Regions from separate parts of the Streptomyces sp. NPDC008092 genome, predicted to be linked through region 1. Evidence: riboswitches for the same ligand, from Rfam matches in the RefSeq annotation. Region 1 holds a riboswitch; the other holds the start of a gene.
What was found. Region 1 has a riboswitch for cobalamin ahead of metE (5-methyltetrahydropteroyltriglutamate--homocysteine S-methyltransferase). Riboswitches for the same ligand answer to the same signal wherever they lie in the genome.

Region 1 (4,787 bases):
GTTCCGGCTCTGCGCCGACCTGGTCAGGCTCGGCCTGCTGGAACGGGACGCGGACACCTACCGGCTGGGCGGCGCCCTCTTCGAGCTGGGGTCGCTGGTGCCGCGCCGGCAGGATCTGCGGGAGGCCGCGCTGCCGTTCCTCCAGGACCTGTTCGAGGCCACCCACGAGACCGTGCACCTCGGGGTGCGCGAGGGCCACGAGGTGGTCTACGTGGAGCGCATCCACGGCCACGACGCGCTGCGGCTGCCGTCCCGGATCGGCGGCCGGCTCCCGCTGACCTGCACCGGGGTCGGCAAGGCCCTGCTGGCGTTCTCGGGCGCCGACCTGGTCGAGGAGGTGCTGGCCGCACCGCTCCCCCGCCTCACCCCGCACTCGGTCACGGACCCCGGCCGGCTGCGTACGGCCGTCGAACAGGCCCAGGTCGCGGGCCTCGCCTACGAGGAGGAAGAGGCCGCGCCGGGGGTCAGCTGCATCGCGGCCCCCGTCTTCGCCGGGCCCACGGCGGTCGCGGCGCTCTCGGTGGCCGTACCGTGCGGCCGCTTCCGCCCGGCACAGCTGGCCCCGGCGGTACGGACGGCGGCCCTGGGCCTCTCCCGGGCGCTGCGCGGGGCCGGCAGACCCTGAGCGGTCGGCAGCCGGCGCATCGCGGCACGTCCGGCGGGGTGCTCAGACGGTCTGCCAGGGGTTGGTCTCGTAGCAGTCCACGAGCAGGTCCGTGACGGCCGGGGCGACGGCCAGCGCGGTCCCGTCGATGCTCGCCACCGGCAGGACCGGCGAGATCGAGTTCGCCAGGAAGGCGGAGCAGGCCGAGGAGCCGGACGCGCCGGCCACGAGGTCCCCGAGCCGGATCTCACGCCGCTCGGACGGGATGCCCTTGGCGTCCAGTCCCCGCTGCAGCAACTGCATCGTGATGCCGGGCAGCATGGCGGCCTCGGGCCAGATCACCCGCTCCCCGTCGTGGAAGCCGATGTTGGAGACCGACGCCTCGCTGATCCGGCCGTACCGGTCGGTGAAGAGCGCGTCGTCGTACCCGGCGAGCACCGCCTGCCGCCGACGGAGCGTGAGCCCGAACGTCCCGGCGTGCTTGACGTGCGGCAGGTCCCGCTCGTACTCGACCGCGCACAGCCGCACCGGTCCGGGCTGCGCCTCCGCCGGCGCGCTCGTCACCACGGCCAGGTCGGGCTCGACGAGTTCGCCGCGCACCACGTCACCGAGCCTTCCGGTGAAGGCCGTCACCCGGACCGACACCGCGTCCGGGCCCCCGGCGAGGGCGTGCCGCACGCAGTCCCGGACCCGTTGGGCGTCCAGCCCCCTGCCGAACAACTGACGGGCGCTCCCGTCCAGCCGCGCCAGGTGCAGATCCAGCCCCCGGACCGCGCCGTCCCGCACCTGCATCGAGGTGAAATGCGCGTAGTTGACCCGCGCGAGCAGCTTCAGATCCTCGCTGTCCGCTTCCGCCCCGTTGACCTCCACGCGGTCGATGGCGATCCCCCCTCCCGCCGTTGCCCACGGCCCGGCGGCCGTGCCCGGCCACGTTAGGCGCACGCAAGGCCGGTTCGAAAGCGAGCCGGTTCGGAAGCGAGCCAGTTTGGAGGCAGGCCGGTTCGGAAGCGAGCCAGTTCGGAGGCAGGCCGGTTCGGAAGCGAGCCAGTTCGGAGGCAGGCCGGTTCGGAAGCGAGCCAGTTCGGAGGCAGGCCGGTTCGGAGGCAGGCCGATTCGGAAGCGAGCCGGACCGGAAGCCGGCCGGACCGAAAGCGAGGCGGACCGACTTCCGCGACGACGGCCACCCCCGTAGCGCCCTCGGGGCGCGTTAAGCTGGCCGTGCAGCTGGTTCGTCCCCTCCGCCAGACGGGACGTCGCAAGAGGGAACCCGGTGGGAATCCGGGACTGCCCCGCAGCGGTGAGCGGGAACGACCGCCGTCATACGCACTGGATCCACCGGGTCCGGGAAGCGACGGCCAGTAGGTGTCCTCCGGAGGGAGGGCGTGCCCGCGAGTCCGAAGACCTGCCATCTGCCCGTGCGCGGACCACTCGTGCGCGGACATCCCGGTGACCTCGTGGGCGGGTCGGCGTGCATATCGGACGGACGGTCGCGTACTCGTTCACGGCGTACGACCGTTGCCGTCCGGTTCGTCACCCCTTCGCGCTCTCGTCCCGTCACCGGGATCTCAGGGAATCGTCTCGCGAAGGAGATCTCCGTGACAGCCAAGTCCGCAGCCGCGGCAGCCCGGGCCACCGTGTACGGCTACCCCCGTCAGGGGCCGGCCCGGGAACTGAAGAAGGCGATCGAGAGCTACTGGAAGGGCCGGGTCACCGCCGACGCCCTGCGGGCCGCCGCCGCCGGGCTGCGCCGCTCCACCTGGCGGCAGCTCGCCGAGGCCGGCCTCCACGAGGTGCCGACCGGCGACTTCTCGTACTACGACCACGTCCTCGACACCACCGTGATGGTCGGCGCCGTCCCCGAGCGGCACCGCGCCGCCGTCGAAGCCGATGCCCTGGACGGCTACTTCGCCATGGCCCGCGGTACGCAGGACATCGCGCCGCTGGAGATGACGAAGTGGTTCGACACCAACTACCACTACCTGGTGCCGGAGCTGGGCCCGGACACCGTCTTCGCCGCGAACTCCGCCAAGCAGGTGGACGAGTTGACGGAGGCGCTGGACCTCGGGCTCGCCGCCCGGCCGGTGCTGGTCGGCCCGGTCACCTATCTGCTGCTCGCCAAGCCGACGCCCGGCGCGCCCGCCGGCTTCGACCCGCTCACCCTCCTCGACCGGCTGCTCCCGGTGTACGCCGAGGTGCTCGCCGACCTGCGGGCGGCCGGCGCCGAGTGGGTGCAGCTCGACGAGCCCGCGCTGGTCCAGGACCGCACCCCGGCCGAACTGAACGCCGCCGCCCGCGCCTACCGGGATCTCGGCGCCCGCACCGACCGGCCGAAGCTCCTGGTCGCCTCCTACTTCGACCGGCTCGGCGAGGCCCTGCCGGTGCTGGCCAAGGCCCCGGTCGAAGGGCTCGCCCTCGACTTCACCGGGGCGGCGGCCGCCAACCTGGACGCCCTGGCCGCCGTCGGCGGGCTGCCCGGCAGGCGGCTGGTAGCCGGTGTGGTCGACGGCCGGAACATCTGGGTCAACGACCTGTCGGCGTCCCTCACCACCCTCGGCACCCTGCTGGGCCTCGCCGGCCGGGTCGACGTCGCCGCCTCCTGCTCCCTCCTCCACGTGCCGCTGGACACCGCCGCCGAGCGGGACATCGAACCGCAGATCCTGCGCTGGCTGGCCTTCGCGAAGCAGAAGACGGCCGAGATCGCGACCCTCGCCAGGGGCCTCGCCCAGGGCCCCGACACCATCGCCGCCGAACTCGCCGCCAACCGCGCCGACCTGGCCTCCCGAGCGGGTTCACCGATCACCCGTGATCCCGCCGTCCGTGCCCGCTGCGCCACCGTCACCCCGGCCGACGCCCGCCGCGCCCAGCCGTACCCCGACCGCGCCGCCGCCCAACGCGCGCACCTGCGGCTGCCGTTGCTGCCCACGACGACCATCGGTTCGTTCCCGCAGACCGGCGAACTGCGGGCCGCACGGGCGGACCTGCGGGCGGGCCGGACCGACACGGCCGGTTACGAGGCGCGGCTGCGGGCCGAGATCCAGGAGGTGGTCGCCTTCCAGGAGAAGGCGGGCCTGGACGTCCTGGTGCACGGCGAACCCGAACGCAACGACATGGTCCAGTACTTCGCGGAGCAGCTGACCGGGTACCTGGCCACCCGGCACGGCTGGGTCCAGTCGTACGGCACCCGGTACGTACGCCCGCCGGTGCTGGCCGGCGACATCTCCCGTCCCGAGCCGATGACGGTGCGCTGGACGTCGTACGCCCAGTCCCTCACCGACCGTCCGGTCAAGGGCATGCTGACCGGGCCGGTGACCATGCTGGCCTGGTCGTTCGTCCGTGACGACCAGCCGCTCGGCGACACCGCCCGCCAGGTCGCCCTCGCCCTGCGCGACGAGGTGGACGACCTGGAGGCGGCCGGGACCTCGGTGATCCAGGTGGACGAGCCCGCGCTGCGCGAGACCCTGCCGCTGCGGGCCGCCGACCGTCCCGGGTACCTGGCGTGGGCGACGGAGGCGTTCCGGCTCACCACCTCCGGAGTCCGTCCGGAGACGCAGATCCACACGCACATGTGCTACGCCGAGTTCGGCGACATCGTGCAGGCCATCGACGACCTCGACGCGGACGTCATCAGCCTGGAGGCGGCCCGCTCGCACATGCAGGTCGCCCGCGAACTCGCCGCGCACGGCTACCCGCGCGAGGCCGGCCCCGGGATCTACGACATCCACTCGCCCCGGGTGCCGGGCCCGGCGGAGGCCGCCGCCCTGGTGCGGACCGGCCTGGCGGCCATCCCCGCCGAACGGCTCTGGGTCAACCCCGACTGCGGGCTGAAGACCCGCGGCTGGCCGGAGGTCCGGGCCGCCCTGGAGAACCTGGTCGCGGCGGCGCGATCGGTGCGCGCGGAGCTGTAGCCGGCTCCTGGCGCGGGTGCCGGACGGCGTACTGTCGTGCGCGTCCGGCACCCGCCGTCACCGACACCCGCCGTCACCGACACCTGGCTCCGCCGGTATCTGCAGTCGCCGGTATCTGCAGTCGCCGGTGTCTGCTGTCCGACCGAGGAGGAACTTCCGCCCGTGACCTGCCGAGTCGTCCTCATAGCCCCCGCCATCACTCCCTCGCTGCGGCGGGCCCGCTTCGACGACGGTGACTCTATCGAGAAACCCGAGGCGGTGGCGCTGTCCCTGCCGGC
Region 2 (4,787 bases), on a different contig from region 1:
CCGGCCGGCCCGCTCGCTCATGCGGCATGAGTCCACTTCCTCCGCAGTCGTTGATCGATCGCTCGCCGCCCATCTTTCCTTGTCAGCGGCCCCGGACGCGAGTGCGGCACCGGCCGCGCGCCGAAGACACGGCGGGTTCACGGCGAGTTCACAGCAGTCGTACCGTCTCCGGGGCCCGCTCCTCGAAGATCTCGACCAGCCAGTCGAAGACGGTGGCCCCGCGTCCGGCGCGGGCCTCGGCCAGCTCCGCCGCCACGGCGGCACGGTTGGTCGGGTGGCAGCGGGTGAGCCGGATCTCCAGCTGGCGGGCGGTCTCCGCGTGGCCGAGGTGCGCGCGGGAGGTCTCGTGGTCGCGCCACTCGAAGACGAAGTCGCCGTCGTCGGGCGTGCCGAAGCCGCCCCTGAGGCAGTCGACGAACGCGTCGAGGTTGCGGCCGAAGTAGCCGCCGGGTCCGTTGACCGCCTCCCCGACGACCTGCCAGAAGTCCTCCAGGGTGCGGATCGCGGTGCCGTCCAGTACATAAGTCGCCGTCACGGCCGCAGGATACGGCCGGCGGCCCGCGTACACCGGTGAACGCCCGAGGGCCCCCGGACGGTTCCGGGGGCCCTCGGGTGTCGTTCGGTGTGCCGATCGGTCTACCGGTCGGTGTGCCGTGCCGCGGGTCAGTGCGGTGCGGGCACCCTGCGCGCGGCGGCCGGCGCCTTCGCCGGCTTCGGGTTGAGGACGCGCTCGGCCAACTCGCCGAACAGCAGGCCGAATCCACCCCACAGCACCGCCTGGATGGCGAGCGCCGAGAGCCGGAACCGCCACAGCAGGGTGGCCGGGAAGTCCGCCGGCACCTCGTTGACGACCGGCAGGAACTGGTACGCCAGCCCGATGACCACGCCGAACGCGGCCACCGCGAGCACGGTCGCCCACCAGGTGCCCAGCCGCGGCTGGAGCCGCTTGCCGAGGATGGTGGCGGCCACCGCGAGGAGCACGCTGAGCAGCATCATCAGGAAGTACAGCGTGGTCCGTTTGCCGATGGTGTCCGGGTCGCCCACCGACGGCGGGTTGGCCGGGTACTTCAGGAACGGCACCACGTACACGGCGACCAGGGCGCAGCCGGACAGCAGCAGCGCCGTCGCCCGCGGCGAGAAGCGGCCGACGCGGCCGAGGGCGAAGGAGAAGGCCAGGGCGGCGATGCCCCCGAAGGCGACCCCGTAGACGAGGACGCCGGTGGCCAGGCCGGCGGTGGACTGCAGGGAGCGGGAGACGACCTCCATCTCGTGCTCGTGCGAGTGGGCGTCCTCGAAGCTGATCGCCTTGTCGACGTTCGGCTCACCGAGTACGTAGGCGACGACGAGGGCGAGCAGGCCAGCGGCCAGGCCGGCGAGCATGCCCCGCACCAGGAGGTTGCGAACCGTTGCGGAGTTCATGGGTGGTACGGCGTCCCTCGTGTCAGTGGCAGGGGAAGCCGAGCAGGTGGCGGGCGTCGTGCACCCACTCGTGGACGTCCGTGCCGCTGAACACGGAGGTGGCGCCCTGTTCGGCGCCGACGAAGTAGAGCAGGACCAGCATCAGGATGCCGAAGAAGACCGCCCAGGGAGCTATCGCGGACAGCGGCAGCTTGGCGGGGACGGCGGGGGTGTTGGCTGTCGGCGGAGCGACGGTCTGCGCCATGGCAGGACCTCCTCTGGGAGTTCGCGTCCCATCTCGGTGGTGCACAGGACGACGGCCACGGGTCTGACTCACGAGCGGCCCGGGGGCTCTCGCATACAGTGGCGCGACCGTTCCGGATTCCCACCGGGTTCCGTCTCGCCGTCGTCGATATCGGACAGACCGTACCGCGTGTCAGGAGCACGGCCAAGACCGCGTCACCAGGCGTGATCTTCGTCTCGCGCCTGGTGGACGGCGGTTGGGGCGGGTCAGACGGGTGGGGCGAGGCCGAGTTCGCGTTCGCCGAGCGGGGCGAAGAAGCGGTCCACGTCGGCGTCGGTGACCCCGGCGAGGGTGGCCGGGGACCAGTGCGGGGTGCGGTCCTTGTCGACGACCTGGGCGCGGATGCCCTCCACCAGGTCATGGGTGGCGAGGGTCGCGCAGGAGACGCGGTACTCCTGGTCCAGGACCCGCTCCAGCGAACCGAGTTGCCGGGCCCGGCGCAGCGCCGCCAGCGTGACCTTCAGGGCGGTGGGGGACCTGGTGAGCAGGGTGTCCGCCGCCTCCTTCGCCGCCGGGTCGCCGTGTGCGAACAGCCGCTGGACGATCTCCTCGACGGTGTCGGCCGCGTAGCAGGCGTCGATCCACGCCCGCTGCCCGGCCAACTCCCCGTCGGGCGCCTGCCGTACCTGCCGGGCGAGTGCTTCGGGCACGGGCAGGCCGGCGAGGTCGGCGACGAACGCGGGGATCGAGCCGGACGGCAGGTAGTGGTCGGCGAGTCCGCAGAGCATGGCGTCGGCGGCGCCGATCCGGGCGCCGGTCAGGGCGAGATGGGTGCCGAGTTCGCCGGGCGCGCGGCCGAGCAGATACGTGCCGCCGACGTCGGGCACGAAGCCGATGCCGGTCTCCGGCATGGCGATCCGCGACCGCTCGGTGGCGATCCGGACGCGGCCGTGTGCCGAGACACCGACCCCGCCGCCCATCACGATGCCGTCCATGAGCGCGACATACGGCTTCGGGTACCGGGCGATGCGGGCGTTGAGCCGGTACTCGTCCCGCCAGAACGCGGCCGCCGCCGACCCGTCGCCGTCCCGGGCGTCGTCGTGGACGGCGCGGATGTCCCCGCCCGCGCACAGGCCGCGCTCCCCCGCGCCGGTGATGACGACGGTCTGCACGGCCGGGTCCCGCTCCCATGCCGTGAGCGCCTCGTCGATGCGGCGCACCATGGCGTGCGAGAGCGCGTTGATGGCCTTCGGCCGGTTGAGCGTGATGTGCGCGGCCCGTCCGCGGACGTGCAGCAGGACGTGTTCGTCGGCGCCGGTCATCCGGACACCTCCGCCGGGCCGCGGGCCACGATGAGGCGCATGATCTCGTCGGTTCCTTCCGGGAGCGGGTGGACGCGTGGTCGGGGACGATCTTCTCGTGACCGTTGCGTCCACGGCACGCCGACCCGTCGGAGGGCGTCCCGGGCCCTGCGGGACAGCCCCCGGGGGCGGCGGCCGACGGCGCCGAGGAAGCGGAGTCCGCTGCGGGAGCGGTACGGGGACACGCCGACCGCCTCGTGCCGGGTGACGGTCCGGGCGTCAGTCGTCGGGGATGCCGGCACCGCTGAGCGCGGGGACGGTCTTCTCCGGGTGGAGCAGGGAGCGGGCGCCGAGGCGGAACTGGCCGAGCCTGTCGAGGATGGTCCGGCCGACCGGGGTGTGGCCCCAGATGCTGATGCCCTGGTGGGTGCCGGGTTCCCAGGTGGACTCGTCGATGACGAGGGGGTTCCAGCCGACCTCCCACTCGAAGCCCGAGGGGGTGCGGGCGTAGTAGGAGAGTTCCTTGTCGTTGGTGTGCTGCCCGACGGACAGGGCCATGTCGAAGCCGAGTTCGTGGACACGTCGGTAGCTGCGGGCCAGGTCGTCCAGGGAGGCGGCCTGGATGTTCACGTGCTGGACGCGGGTGCGGACCGGGTCGATGGGCAGGCCCTGGACCGCGGCGACGGCGATGGAGTGGTGGCGTTCGTTGACGCGCAGGAAGCGGATCTTGAGTTTGACGCCGCCGATGGTCTCGTCGATGTAGTCGGTGAGTCGGGCGTCGAAGACGGTGTCGAAGTAGCCGCGCATCAGGGCGGGTCTGGCCGAGGTGATGGCGACGTGGCCCATCCCCGAGTCGCCGGTGACCCAGCCGGACGCCCGCATCCTCAGGGGTTCCGAAGAGGTGAGGGGGGTGGTGTAGATCTCCTGGGCGATGCCCTTGGGGCCGGGGAAGCGCAGCAGCCGCTCGACGCCGCGCAGCTTCGCCTCCTCGGCGGTGCCGGCCACCGCGGGGACGCCGTGGGCGCGGACGCGGGCCTCGATCCGCTCGAACGTCGTGTGGTCGTCGAGGTGCCAGCCGAGGGCGACCACGTCCTCGGCGGGGCCGCGCCGCAGGAGGAACCGGCATGCGTGGTCGTCGAGCCGGAACCGCATCAGGTCGCGGGAGAGGTCGTCGTGGTGCATGCCGATGGCGTCGGTGCCGAAGCGGCGCCAGTCGGTGAACTTCTCCGTCTCGACGACCAGATAACCGAGATGGACGGAGCCGAAGACGTCGGGACGCGTGGTCATCGGCGGCCTGCCAGGAAGTCGCCGCACAGACGGTTGAACAGCTCGGCCCGCTCCCACTGCACCCAGTGCCCGGTGTTCGCCACCATGTACAGGTCGCAGTCGGGCATGCGCTCGGCCAGCATCCGGCCGCCGGACGGCCGGTTGACCCTGTCCGCCGCGCCCCACAGCACCAGGGTCGGCACCGGCAGCCGTTCCAGGCGCCTGTCGCGGGTGAAGTCCGTCTTCCACACGGTGCGCAGGGACTTCGGACGCGTCAGCGGCGGGGCCGCGACGACCTCGGGGTCGATGCTGTCCCGGTAACGGGAGTCGATGACGGAGTCGGGCACCTCGGCGGCGTTGAAGACGAGGTGGGTGCGGATGAACTTCTCCAGCTTCGGCCGCGAAGGGCCGTCCCCCGTGTAGTAGTCGAGGAGGCTGGTGAGGCCGGGCGTGGGCAGGGCGCGGGTGGTGCCGATGCCGCCGGGGCCCATGAGGACCATGCGGCCGACCCGGTCGGGGGTGTCCAGGGCCAGGCGCAGCGCGCAGGCACCGCCGTAGGAGTTGCCGACCAGGTGCGC

Region 2: linked by a shared signal. The riboswitch ahead of ACFZB3_RS06420 (CbtB-domain containing protein) and the one ahead of metE (5-methyltetrahydropteroyltriglutamate--homocysteine S-methyltransferase) in region 1 are both predicted to bind cobalamin.

Annotation. Positions count from the first base shown of each region.
Region 1 covers NZ_JBIBHY010000013.1:53,506-58,292, reverse strand. Annotated here, with positions in the region: gene ACFZB3_RS35690 (IclR family transcriptional regulator C-terminal domain-containing protein) at 1-625, shown strand, start outside; gene ACFZB3_RS35685 (aminotransferase class IV) at 668-1,474, opposite strand; cobalamin riboswitch at 1,813-2,029, shown strand; gene metE (5-methyltetrahydropteroyltriglutamate--homocysteine S-methyltransferase) at 2,200-4,509, shown strand; gene ACFZB3_RS35675 (histidine phosphatase family protein) at 4,672-4,787, shown strand, end outside.
Region 2 covers NZ_JBIBHY010000002.1:339,027-343,813, reverse strand. Annotated here, with positions in the region: gene pgm (phosphoglucomutase (alpha-D-glucose-1,6-bisphosphate-dependent)) at 1-28, opposite strand, end outside; gene ACFZB3_RS06430 (barstar family protein) at 149-535, opposite strand; gene ACFZB3_RS06425 (CbtA family protein) at 664-1,419, opposite strand; gene ACFZB3_RS06420 (CbtB-domain containing protein) at 1,442-1,663, opposite strand; cobalamin riboswitch at 1,700-1,841, opposite strand; gene ACFZB3_RS06415 (3-hydroxyisobutyryl-CoA hydrolase) at 1,909-2,964, opposite strand; gene ACFZB3_RS06410 (VOC family protein) at 3,223-4,230, opposite strand; gene ACFZB3_RS06405 (alpha/beta fold hydrolase) at 4,227-4,787, opposite strand, start outside.